DNA from 4 places in the Alteromonas sp. S005 genome. Region 3 is predicted to be linked to each of the others. Evidence: predicted binding sites of a transcription regulator. Region 3 holds the regulator's gene; each other region holds the start of a gene.
What was found. Region 3 encodes FNR, which switches genes on or off when oxygen is low (the NO sensors DNR and NnrR bind a similar motif). Its sites were predicted from a motif close to TTGATCTAGATCAA; they were not measured.
Positions count from the first base shown of each region.

Region 1: the regulator FNR is predicted to act here: its motif matches at 1,358-1,371, upstream of V7R55_RS19035 (high-potential iron-sulfur protein).
Region 2: the regulator FNR is predicted to act here: its motif matches at 1,863-1,876, upstream of ccoG (cytochrome c oxidase accessory protein CcoG).
Region 4: the regulator FNR is predicted to act here: its motif matches at 1,491-1,504, upstream of clpB (ATP-dependent chaperone ClpB).

Region 1 covers NZ_JAZETN010000028.1:8,349-11,509, reverse strand. The annotation lists gene V7R55_RS19050 (hypothetical protein) at 7-294, opposite strand; gene V7R55_RS19045 (CPXCG motif-containing cysteine-rich protein) at 484-675, shown strand; gene V7R55_RS19040 (flavin reductase family protein) at 668-1,297, shown strand; gene V7R55_RS19035 (high-potential iron-sulfur protein) at 1,520-1,813, shown strand; gene V7R55_RS19030 (amidase) at 1,921-3,161, opposite strand, start outside.
Region 2 covers NZ_JAZETN010000005.1:147,285-150,445, reverse strand. The annotation lists gene V7R55_RS08660 (serine/threonine protein kinase) at 1-372, opposite strand, end outside; gene ccoG (cytochrome c oxidase accessory protein CcoG) at 369-1,799, opposite strand; gene V7R55_RS08650 (hypothetical protein) at 2,253-2,618, shown strand; gene V7R55_RS08645 (DUF3016 domain-containing protein) at 2,736-3,161, shown strand, end outside.
Region 3 covers NZ_JAZETN010000017.1:98,035-101,195, forward strand. The annotation lists gene uspE (universal stress protein UspE) at 1-544, opposite strand, end outside; gene fnr (fumarate/nitrate reduction transcriptional regulator Fnr) at 838-1,578, opposite strand; gene V7R55_RS16945 (sulfite exporter TauE/SafE family protein) at 1,624-2,283, opposite strand; gene ccoS (cbb3-type cytochrome oxidase assembly protein CcoS) at 2,270-2,500, opposite strand; gene V7R55_RS16955 (heavy metal translocating P-type ATPase) at 2,502-3,161, opposite strand, start outside.
Region 4 covers NZ_JAZETN010000009.1:143,440-146,600, reverse strand. The annotation lists gene clpB (ATP-dependent chaperone ClpB) at 1-1,374, opposite strand, end outside; gene pgeF (peptidoglycan editing factor PgeF) at 1,549-2,304, opposite strand; gene rluD (23S rRNA pseudouridine(1911/1915/1917) synthase RluD) at 2,317-3,161, opposite strand, start outside.

The DNA.
Region 1 (3,161 bases), on a different contig from region 3:
CATTTATTAAACTCGAACTCGCTGTTTAGACACCCACTGAAAGAACGTTGAAAGCTGCTCGTCATCTAGTAAACGTTGTAAATTAAAATAGTGCTTGGCCAACGTCATCTCATCATAAAAGCGATGTATGCCGCTATGGCACTGCCTACAAATATAGATACCGTCCTGCAGTTCGGCTTTGCTAAAGTGCTTTTTGAAATAGGTGCGTCGGTGCATTTTTTTAGGGATAAGGTGATGATAAGTCAGGCGTGTTTCTCTATTACAACACGGGCAGTTTCCTACTTTATTTGCCACACCATCACCTCTATTCATTCACCTTGCTGCTGTTTATTAGGGCTCATCATCAAGACTTCCATTTAATAATGGCTATGCGATTGCCTCAGCGCATTCTTTTCATAAACAACGGGGTATTTTGCTAAAGAAAATCCACTCGTCTTAGCATTACGTAATAAACACTATTCATGATTAATAAGGCAATGAAATATGAGCTTAACCCGTTCCATGGGCTTCTCCTGCCCTTACTGTATGGCGCCTAACGACGTTGAAATAGATGAGGTTAACGATGTGGGTCAAGTCCAAGTACTCGACTGTCAGGTGTGCTGCCAACCCATAGAGTTGACGACTTATCAGCATGGTGACGATATTCAAATTGAGGCAGAACGAGAAAATGACTAAGCAGTTTACACGCAGCGATATTGACGAACTTGCTCAGCGATACCGAGCTAATCTAGTCAACAGTTTGTCTGGATTCAAATCGGCGACATTGGTGGGTACTACAAACGGCAACACCAACAATTTAGCCATTGTAAGCTCTATCGTTCATGTCGGTGCTAACCCGCCGCTAATCGGGATGATCATGCGCCCACACACGGTCGTACGAGACACCCTTAGCAATATAAAGCAACAGGGCTTTTACACGCTAAATCACGTGTCGTCTGATTGGGTAGACAAAGCGCACCAAACGTCTGCTCGCTATGCTCCAGATGAGAGCGAATTTGAAGCAGTAGGTTTAACGCCGCAGTTTAGTGAGTCATTTAGTGCTCCGTTTGTTAAAGAAAGCCAAATCAAGATGGGCTTAAAGGTGGCGCAACATTTAAAACTGCTTAACGAAACCGAAATGGTAATTGGAGAAATCCAAGAGCTTCATATGCCAGAGAGCATTATTGATGAAGACGGATACGCCGATTTAGAAAAAGCCAACACTGCCTGTATTTCTGGTTTAGATAGCTATCACAGCACTACGCGTATTGCACAATTTGCCTACGCTAAACCTGGTATCCCCCTCGCTAAAAAGTGAACTTGTAGCAGAACAAACGGTCTGAGGCTTATACTCTGGTGGCATCACTCTGAATTTTATTTAATCTAGATCAAGTGAAAATCAGACATTTCATTCGATCTTTTTTCAAAAAGAGATAGTATTTAAACAATACACAAAACCTGCCTCTTTGGGCAGGTTTTTGCGTTTAAGGTACTGAATAAAAAAGAATCATTATCGTTTCTATCTCTTAAGGAGAATGTTATGAAATCTGTAAATCGCCGTGACTTTTTAAAACTGTCGGGCTCTACAGTTATCGGTCTTACATTAGGTGGTGTAGCGTTACGTGCACAAGCTCAAGAACAATTGAGCGCTGATGACCCAACTGCTAAAGCATTAAACTACACACCGTCTTCAACCGTTGAAGGTGCAAAATGTGCAAACTGCATGTACGTGCAGGGAGCCGATGGCGAACAATATCGCCCTTGTAACATTTTCCCTAACAAGCTGGTTAACGCTGATGGCTGGTGTAGCGCGTGGGTTAAAAAGCCTGGCTAAACCATCACTCGCAGCTATATAAATAGCAAAAGCCCCCGATAATTATTGGGGGCTTTTTAGTTTCAATACTGCAAAACAGACTTCACATTCAAACCACGTGCTTTTATCTAGCGGCTCTCATTTAGTCCATTCTGGATGCCCTTTAGGCTCGGGTCATCAAAACGTGTAGGTAAAAGACCTGGCTTAATAAAAAAGCCATGTTTAGCTTCAAAGACTTTGCCCATCTTTAGCACTTCTTCATCTTTCCATTTAGCACCGATAAAGCTAATGCCTACTGGAAGACCTTTCACTTCACCCGCCGGAACTGTGAGATGTGGATACCCCGCTACAGCGGCTAGATAGCCTATACCAATGAAACCAGCTGGCGAATGATCGCCATACACACCGTCAATTAAAAATGAAGGGCTATTTGAAGGCGCAACTAATACATCGACATTGTGTTTTGCTAGCAATGCGTCAATACCATTTTTGCCCGCTGTATCTTGAATAAGACTTAGGGCGCTGTGATACGCTTCGCTATCAATAGGCGCCGCGTCTAGCGACTTTTCAAAAATATCTTGGTTGAATAATGCTAGCTCTCGCTCGGTTTGGCTGTTAAAAGCGATAAGCTCAGATAAATTTCTTGCGGGGATCTCTGCTGGCGATCCCGACAAATATTCGTTGATGCTGTGGTGAAACTCACTCAGTAAAACATTATAAGAGTCGGCCCAAAAGGAGTCAGGCTGAGAAAAATCACTAATATCCACCAGCGTAGCACCCGATGCTTTTAGCTGATTTAACGCGCTTTTGTAGACGTCAAGTACATGAGGGTTATCACCTTGACGATACCTGACAACACCAATGCGCTTGCCTTTTAAATCTGTTGCCAGCATTTCAGATGAAGGCATAGCAGGACGCTGAGACGCCGTGTTTTCAGTTGCACTATCGTTCACGTCTTCACCAGCCATAACTGACGTCATCAGCCATGCGTCTTGAACGTTGGAAGTCATAGGCCCCGCTGTATCCTGGCTGAATGAAATGGGTACAATATGAGTTCTTGAAAGTAAACCAACGGTGGGCTTAAAGCCCACTACACCGTTAATAGATGCCGGGCAGATTATAGAGCCGTTGGTTTCAGTACCAACGGCAAGTGACGCTAATCTAAGTGACATTGCTGCACCCGACCCAGACGATGAACCGCATGCACTTCTAGATAAAATGTGCGGGTTACGGGTTAGTCCCCCTACTGCACTCCAACCGCTTATCGATGATTCAGAACGAAAATTTGCCCACTCAGACAAGTTAGTCTTGCCAAGAATGATCGCGCCCGCTGCTTTTAGCTTCGCCACAATGGGGGCGTCTCGTCCGG
Region 2 (3,161 bases), on a different contig from region 3:
AAGCTGATCAAGGTTATCATTTTCAAATTGTCTACCGCCAACGGAAGGGAATAGCGCAAATCGATAGTCCGTTTCAGCCACCGTATGATGATGCAGCGTGTTACCGTTTAAAGCTATAGGGGCGGCCAATGGGATTTCGTTGTCCATAAGCTCTGCGGCAAACTCGTGCTCTTCAAGAATTTGCGCATCTGTCCATCGACCTGGGCGATAGAATTTTGCCACATAGCGCTGGCCGTCTTCAGCCAAAAATTGATAAACGCGGTTTTCATAGCTGTTGAGCGCAAGTAGACCGCTTTGAAGAAAAATGCCCTGACTTTCCAGGGCATCTAGTATGGTGTCTGGGCTAAGCCCAGAAAAAGAAAAATCTGTCATCGATAAAGGAATTTGGTTGGTTCATCAACAGTAACCGTCTCCCCATCAATAGTGGTGGTTACACTGATAAAAATATCGGTAACCGTATCTTCCAGATTATAAGCGTCCGTTGCAACAGAAATCGGCGTACTGTAAACCGCACCACCTTTAACTGTCACTTCTTGCTCACCTATATATTCGTAGTCAGGAAGACCTTTTACAGCAATGGTATACGTTTGCTCTTGCTGGGTTTTATTGAGTACTTTTATGGTATATACGTTCTCGATAAGCCCTTCATTCGTCTCGCGGTACAGTGAGTTTCTGTCGCGGATGATGTCCACTTCGGTTGGACTGCGCATCCAAATATTGGCAAACAACAAGCCCGTCATAACCAAAAGGACGACAAAGTAACCAATCAGCTTAGGACGAAAAATGTGGGTCTTGCCACCAGCAAGCTCTTCCTCTGAAGTGAAGCTTATCAAGCCTTTGGGGTAACCCATTTTATCCATAACGCCGTTACAAGCATCAACACAGGCACCGCAGTTGATGCATTCGTATTGAAGGCCGTTGCGAATATCAATTCCAGTTGGGCAGACTTGAACACATAAATTACAGTCGATGCAGTCACCTAAGCCTTTTTCCTGCACCTGCTCGTGACTAAGTTTTCGAGGGCGTGGACCGCGTTGTTCGCCCCGTTTTGCATCGTAGGATACGGTAAAGGTATCTTTGTCGAACATGGCAGATTGAAATCGTGCATAAGGACAAATGTGCGTGCACATAATTTCACGCATATAGCCTGCATTTCCGTAGGTACAAACTGCAAAAAAGATAACTGAGAAACCCGCCCAGAAGCTGGTCTCAAATGTGACGAAGTCAACAAACAGAGCGTCAATAGGGGTGAAGTAGCCAACAAAGGTTAATGCAGTTAATAGTGCTACTAGTACCCAAGCGGTATGCTTGGCTGATTTACGCAAGAATTTGTCTGTATCCATCTTACGCTCATCAAGGGCTATACGCTTATTTCGTGGGCCTTCGAACTTTTCTTCAAACCAAGTGTATATGTATACCCATGTCGTTTGTGGACACATAAAGCCACACCACACTCTACCGGCAAAGGTGGTGACAAAGAACAACGCAAAAGCGGAAACAATGAATATATAAGCCAGTAAAGTAAGGTCTTGAGGCCACAAAGTAAGCGAGAAAATAGTAAAACGCTGTTCGCCAATATCAAGTAGTACTGCCTGATGGCCGTTGTACTGAATCCACGGAATAATGGCAAAAAGAGCTAAAAAGAAAAGACCAAAGAAACGCCTAAACGTTTCCAGAGGGCCCTGCACAGCGCGCACATAAATACGGCTACGGGAATCGTGTCGTTTACCCTCTGTGGCTCCTTTGGGCTTATGTACTTTTACCGGTGTAACGTTTTTGACCGGTATTTGTTCATTCATAGCTTAACCTTATGTGACGTAACAAACTGCCTGTGCAGTATAACTGCGTTCAACACGTCATATTTAATATAGATCAATAATGCGGCGTATGGTCTACCTTTTTAAACTTTCAGTCAATACTGAAAGTTCAGAAAATAACGTGATTGGTCCTATCCTTAGCGACATTATGTCATTTTGTAAATTTTTAAATACAGTGCCGTGAATAGTGAGTATTGAATGTGGCCTGTAAGAAAATAATAAGACATACCTTAGTATCAACTGATATGTTTACAGAGGGGTAGAAGCCACACTAATCTTAAATACATTAATGTGGTCAATTGGCGCCCAAACCATGTACAGTGGACGTTGTTGTAAAATGAATTAGCAAAGCATTTATTGAGCATGTTGTATTTGATGTATGCTCCAAGTTGGCGCTATTTGTTATAAACGTCTATCAAAGTTAGCTGAGAAGTCATGTTAAGGTTCTTTATTATCGCTGCGGAGATTATTGTTTTAGTAATCGTACTGCGTTCTCCATTTGTTCAGTATCTCTTTGAAGATATCCAACACTCAGTGTCTGAATGGCTGGTGACTATAGCCACACTACCAGAGCGAAAAGAGTTGGGTAGTCTACAAGACAAATTAAACATCGAGTTAAGCCCTTTAAAGCCTTACCAGCAAAACTATATAAAACAAATTACTTCCGATGCCGCGAGCGTAAAACGCTTTCATCACACTTATTGTGAAAACGACGACATAAACCCTAACTTCACGGGAACTAAACGCACAAAACTGTGCCTAATCGTTAAACAGTCGTCAGTTATGCAAGTTTCAAAGTGATGTTAGTTTTTATTTGAGAAAGAGCTGAATTAAAAGCTTTTCTAATGTTTCTTTAATTAAAGATCTTCTTAAAGCCTGCTAACTTTAGGTTAAGCGACTGAATTTAGGAGCATGAAAGTGAATAAATTACGTACTTTTTCTTGTTTAAGTTGCGCCGCAACAGTAGGGCTTCTTGCGGTTCTTGCGCCATCCCAAGCCGCTGAGGTAGAGATAACGTGGGAGGAGCCAAAGTCTTATAGCGACGTTAGACCTACCAATGAATCTCGTAAACGTTTTCGTGAGCGAACGTTGAAAGAGCTAGAAGAGCATATTACAGAATTGGCGAGCGACTTACCCGAATCTCAGGTCTTATCCATGACAGTAACAAATGTAGATTTGGCAGGACAGGTTTGGCCAAGTCAGTTTGTAGGTTTTGGCAACGGAGCAGGCAGTGATGTGCGTATCATTAAGCGGGTTGATATCCCCAGAATGACATTCAGTTACTCATTGTCCGATGCTGATGGGCAGGTCATTTTGAGCGCTGATGATGTGAAACTGAAAGAC
Region 3 (3,161 bases):
CGTAGTCGTTAGCGATTATCGTAAGCTTGTCGTTCAGTGCAGCGTGTTCATCATCTTCAGTCCCTACATTTACCGCGGCAATAATTTCACCGCCTTCTGGCCAATCATGTTCTTTTACGAGTAGAACGGGGCGAGGGCATTTTCGCATTAAATGCCAGTCTGTAGGGGTAAAGATCACAGAGGCGAGATCGTCATGTTTTTTAGTGGCTTTTACCACTAAGTCGATTTGGTTGTTAAGGGCGAAATAGATAATGGATTCATAAGCACGGTTGTTCCATTCAACCACAATATCGGTCTCTGAGAAGCCTTGCTCTTTTAGCTGAGCAGATAGCCATTTGGCGTGCTCTTTTGTAACGGCATCTCGCATAGATTCGCGTTCATCAGGGCTCAGCATGGTTGTCATGTCATAAGACAAATCATATACCACCATCATAGCGGTAACCGTGGCGCCTGTTTTTGAAGCAAGTTCATAGGCACGGCTTAGCGCGGGCTGATTATCGCGTTCCGCGTCTATCACGGCAAGAATTCGTTTACATTCAATCATAACGTCTCCTCAACTACAAAGCTTTGTATGGCTGTCGACATCGAAATTGTTTTAAAACAGTTCATATAAACTATTTACATTAACTATAAACGACATTTGGAAAAAAGTGAGTTGTTTTGGATCAAGGCGTAAACAATTCGTTGATAAACAAAAAGGCTACATTGAATACTACGGGGGCTTTTACGCAAAACGAATTGGTATCGCGTAACTCAATGAGGGAATACAGTGAAATTTTAAAGATTAAAACTAAAAAGCGCGCATGTAGCGCGCTTAAGGTAAAAAAAAAGAATAAATTAACTGTTACAGACTACGCTAGGACCATTTAGCGCTTCAAGTTTGGTGTTCAACCGATCAAAATCCAAAATAGAGATCAATTTACCGTCAACCTTGATAATGTTTTCCTTCTGAAAACGGCTCAGTAAACGGCTAATGGTTTCTATCGTTAAGCCTAAGTAGTTGCCGATTTCGTTACGAGTCATTGTAAGGTGAAACTCTCTGTGTGAGAAGCCACGCTCTTCGAAGCGCTGTGAAAGATGCGATATAAAATATAGCAAACGCTCTTCAGCAGTTCGCTTATTTAATAGCATGATCATGTCGTGATCTTGTTTTATCTCCGCGCTCATAAAGCTCATGATTTGATGGCGTAGCTTAGGAAATTGAACCGACATTTCATCAAGGGTTTCATATGGCAGTTCACACACCATGGCAGTTTCTAACGCAGAGGTATAGCTTTGGTGTTTGTTCTCTCTTAATGCATCGAAACCGATAATGTCACCAGGAAAGTGGAAGCCGGTAATCTGTTCTTCACCTTCTTGATTAGTTACAAACGACTTAAAAGACCCCGTTCTTACTGCAAAAAGAGAACGAAATTTATCGCCAGTTTGAATGAGCGTATCACCTTTATGAAGCGGTTTCTTGCGCTCAATGATATCGTCAAGAGACTCGATTTCTGTTTTGTTCAGCGCCACGGGTAAGCACAAGTGACTGAAGCTACAGTTTTGACAGTGTATAGAAAATTGGCTTCCTTTGCTCATAATGCATGCTCTCTTAAAGAATACTCGCTCATAATACACATATTTTTAAACGATTGCGCCATGAATAAGATAAGCCGCATATATGGCCATTATTACTGCAATGACTTGTCTCACGTTATTGTTTTGAAAACTTCGAACAATATATTGGCTACCAGCGCTTGCGGCGAGCAAGGTGGGTAATGTACCCAAACCGAAGAAGAACATAATAGCAGCGCCTTCTAGCGCATTACCCGCCGCGAGAGACCAGGTAAGCGTGGAATACACCAAACCGCAAGGAAGCCAACCCCAAATAAAACCATAAGGCAACGCACTTAAAGGGGTCTTAAATGGCAAAAAGCGTTTTGAAAGCGGCTGGACTTTGGAAAATAGGCCTTTACCCGCATTTTCTAGCACCGTTAAACCTGTCCACCACTTACCCAAATAACACGCCAGTAGAAGCAACATGATTCCGCTAAGTAGGGAAAGGGCATAGTTGGCAAGCGGTATATAGTCTGCTGCAATTTTTCCAAGTGCCGCGGTTATTGCTCCGGCGATGGTGTAGCTCACTATACGTCCGATGTTATAGGCAAGGGTATAAGGTAGTGCTGAAGCGCCTTTAGGGGATACCATCCTTAGCGCAGCAACAATTCCACCGCACATTCCCACACAGTGAACTCCGCCGGCTAAGCCGATAAGAAAGGCAGAGAAGTAGTTAATCCCTTCCATGTGGCGCTTGGCTTTTGTCTACTTTACTGTCTTGAAGTTGCTTGCGTTGCTCAGCTAGCTTTTTTTCTTCTGGCGGCAGATCATCGTCAAACAGTATGCTATAACCTTGGCGATCTAAATCTTCAAACTGATTGGTTTTCACCGCCCAGAAGAATATCACAATAGCTACAGCTACTATGATTATGGCGATTGGAATTAATACGTAAATAATGCTCATACTATTTGCCTAAAAGTCGCGTAGAGTTTGAAACTACTATGATGCTGCTTAATGACATACCAACAACCGCCATCCAAGGCGAAAGAAGACCTGACACGGCGAAAGGCAGAATCAAGATATTATAACCCACTGACCACCCAATATTTTGTCTTATTTTTTGCTTCACCTGATGAGATGTGCGAATAAGTTCTGGTACAGAAAGCAGCTGATAGCCAAGCAGTATAACGTCGGCGGCAGTTTTAGCCACGTCTGTGGCATTACCCACTGCAATCGCCACATCAGCGCTGGCAAGAACAGGCGCGTCATTTATACCATCACCCATCATCATTACCTTGGAGCCTGTTTGCTGCATGGCTTGTACCGCTTCGTATTTCTGCTCTGGTGTAAGTCCACCTTTAGCAGTGGAAATTGGTAAAGGCTCGGTGAGAGAGTCAACGTTTTTCTGTGTATCGCCGCTTAGTACAGCAAGGGTATGACTTTTTGCCAATATATCGAGGGTTTCTTGGGTATCGTCACGCAGCGAGTCACGAACTTCAAACGCTGCCATGATACGCCCTTTTACAGTAAGAAACACATTAGCCGTGGGGCAACCCTCTATAAATGATTGCTGTGACTCGTGAACACTGAATGCTGCAGAGCCCATGGAAAATAGCGTATCGTT
Region 4 (3,161 bases), on a different contig from region 3:
TAGCTCTGCATACTTTGTTTCTGCTTGCTCGCGCTCAAGTTCAATCATTTCAAGGCGCTTGTGGCTTGCATCGTCAGTTTCTTTAGCAAGCGCTTGCTCTTCTAACTTAAGCTGGATGATACGGCGCTCTAATCGATCCATATCCTCAGGTTTAGAGTCTATTTGTAAACGAATACTAGAGGCCGCTTCATCAATAAGGTCAATGGCTTTATCTGGTAACTGACGATCGCTGATATAACGATGTGACAAACTTGCCGCTGCAACGATGGCAGGATCCGTGATGTCTACCGAGTGGTGAAGCTCATAACGCTCTTTCAAGCCACGAAGAATAGCGATAGTGTCTTCTACACTTGGCTCCTCAACCAATACCTTTTGGAAACGACGCTCCAGTGCCGCGTCTTTTTCAATGTACTGACGGTATTCATCTAGCGTGGTTGCTCCCACACAGTGAAGTTCACCACGAGCCAGTGCTGGTTTTAGCATATTCCCAGCGTCCATTGCGCCATCGCCCTTCCCTGCTCCTACCATGGTGTGCAGTTCGTCAACGAATAAAATGACGCGGCCTTCTTCTTTAGCTAGCTCGTTAAGAACAGCCTTTAAACGCTCTTCAAACTCACCGCGGTATTTAGCACCAGCGACTAACGCGCCCATATCTAGGGCAAGAACGCGCTTGTTTTTCAAACCTTCAGGTACTTCGCCGTTAATGATGCGCTGTGCTAAACCTTCAACAATGGCCGTTTTACCCACACCTGGTTCACCAATAAGGACGGGGTTATTTTTGGTTCTGCGCTGCAGTACTTGAACGGTTCGACGAATTTCGTCATCACGCCCAATCACGGGGTCGAGCTTGCCTTGCTCCGCCCGCTCGGTTAAATCTGTGGTGTATTTTTCAAGGGCTTGGCGCACGTCTTCCGCGTTAGGATCTGTCACCTTTTGACCACCACGCATATCATCTATCGCAGTTTCAATAGCTTCTTTAGTGATGTTTAGGCTTTTTAAAATTTCACCTAATCGCCCTTTATCTTGAAGCGCTGCCAAGACAAAGATTTCCGACGTTATATATTCATCTTTTCGTTGCTGGGCTATTTTGTCGCAAAGGTTCAGCAGAACTCCACTGTCTTTGCTTAACTGAACATCGCCTCCAATACCTTCAATTCGCGGTAGGCGCTCAATAGCCTGACTTAAAGCAGAACGGAGCGCATTGACATTAATGTTTGCTTGGTCAAGCAACGGGCGTACTGAACCGCCTTGCTGGTTGAGCATGGCAGTCATTAAATGAACAGGTTCAATGTATTGATGATCTCGCCCCAATGCGAGTGATTGAGCATCGGATATGGCGAGCTGAAATTTACTGGTAAATCTGTCTAGTCTCATAATCTCAACCTAATAAATGAACAATTATTCCTGTTCTAGTTATGTAGGCTGCTCAATTGCGATTCAAGTATGAGATTGAAAAGTTAGTCAAAAATATAAAAAATACTGTAGGAATTTTGATTTAGCGCAAATATTTGATGAGTCTGAAATCTTGAGCCTTTTTTCCTAAACAATCTAAAGTAGGCCTATCACGCTGACCATTCGCCCCGTCGTACGTTTCTTTTGATGCGTTGCTCTTCGATGTGAATAGAAGCGTCGCTCATCAGAGTAAGTACACAGATTACTTTGCGTAATAGTATCTACGCCAGCTTGTTGCAGCTGTATTTGCGCAATTAAAGGCAGGTCTAATAGGTATTTTCCATCATTGTGACTATCAGCGATGGCGCCCTTTATATGACGAAATTTACTCGCCAATTGAGAATCCACTTCATAGCAAGCACCGCTTATTGCAGGACCTATCCAAGCCATGATTTTATTGGCATCGCAGCTAAATTGCCCAACCGCATTTCTGATAATATTGGTCTCAAGCCCTTTCCACCCCGCGTGTACTGCTGCCACTTCTTGACCACTCCCATCACATAATAAGATGGGAACACAGTCTGCAGTCATTACGGCGCAAAAGTGTGAGACAGAACAAGAGTACGCAGCATCGGCGGTGGTATCAGCGCTTGGCAATGACACCACACGATTACTGTGTACTTGCTCTAACCATGTGATTTTTTCACTGTGTGGGATAAGGCTTCTATTGGCTTTAACTAATAAAAGGTCATCTCCCACATGAGCTCCAACGTTCAAGCCTGCAAAATCTCCCATACTACCGCCCCCCAATCGGGTTGTTGTGTAAGCAACAACATTATCGGGGCATGACCATGACGGACTAATTAAATCCAACGATGACGTAATAGGTGAATTTGCAGCTGAAAATGTCATAGTGTCATCTGCTTAAAGCATATCTTGAGGATTGTCTGCTGTGTCTTTCTTAACCGCCTTCAGCAAGTCTTGCATATCTTGAGGCAGCGGTGCCTTCCAGGTCATCCACTCTTCGGTCTCAGGGTGGAATAGCGATAGCTGAGCGGCATGTAAAGCCTGGCGCTGGAATCCGCGAAGCGCAGCAATAAACTCCTCAGACGCACCTTTAGGTAAGCGCGGACGCCCGCCGTACACCTGATCGCCTAACAGCGGATGCTTTATATGCGCCATGTGAACGCGGATTTGGTGCGTACGACCGGTCTCAAGCTTCAATCGCAAATGTGTATAAGCGCGAAACTTTTCAATAACGCGATAATGGGTGACTGCGGGTTTACCCATTTCGCGAACTGCCATATGCGTGCGCTTTGTGGCGTGCCTGCCGATAGGTTCATCTACAATACCACCGGCAACCATAGTACCTAATGCAATGGCTTCATATTCACGGCTCATTTCGCGGCGCTGCAGCTGGTCAACCAGGTGCGTTTGTGCGGGTATTGTTTTTGCTACTACCATTAAGCCCGTAGTGTCTTTATCAAGACGGTGGACAATGCCTGCACGGGGAACTTTGTCAATTTCAGGGTAGTGATTCAGCAATGCATTAAGCACGGTGCCACTCGGGTTTCCGGCTCCGGGATGCACCACTAAATCAGCAGGTTTGTTTATAACGAGGATGTGCTCATCTTCGTAAACAATATCTAGCGCGATGTCTTGCGCTACACTTGTTACCTGCACATCCATTTCGGCTTGTACAGTAATGAGTTCATCCATTTGCATTTTGTGTCGTGGGACAGTGATTACTTCACCGTTTACTGCAACAT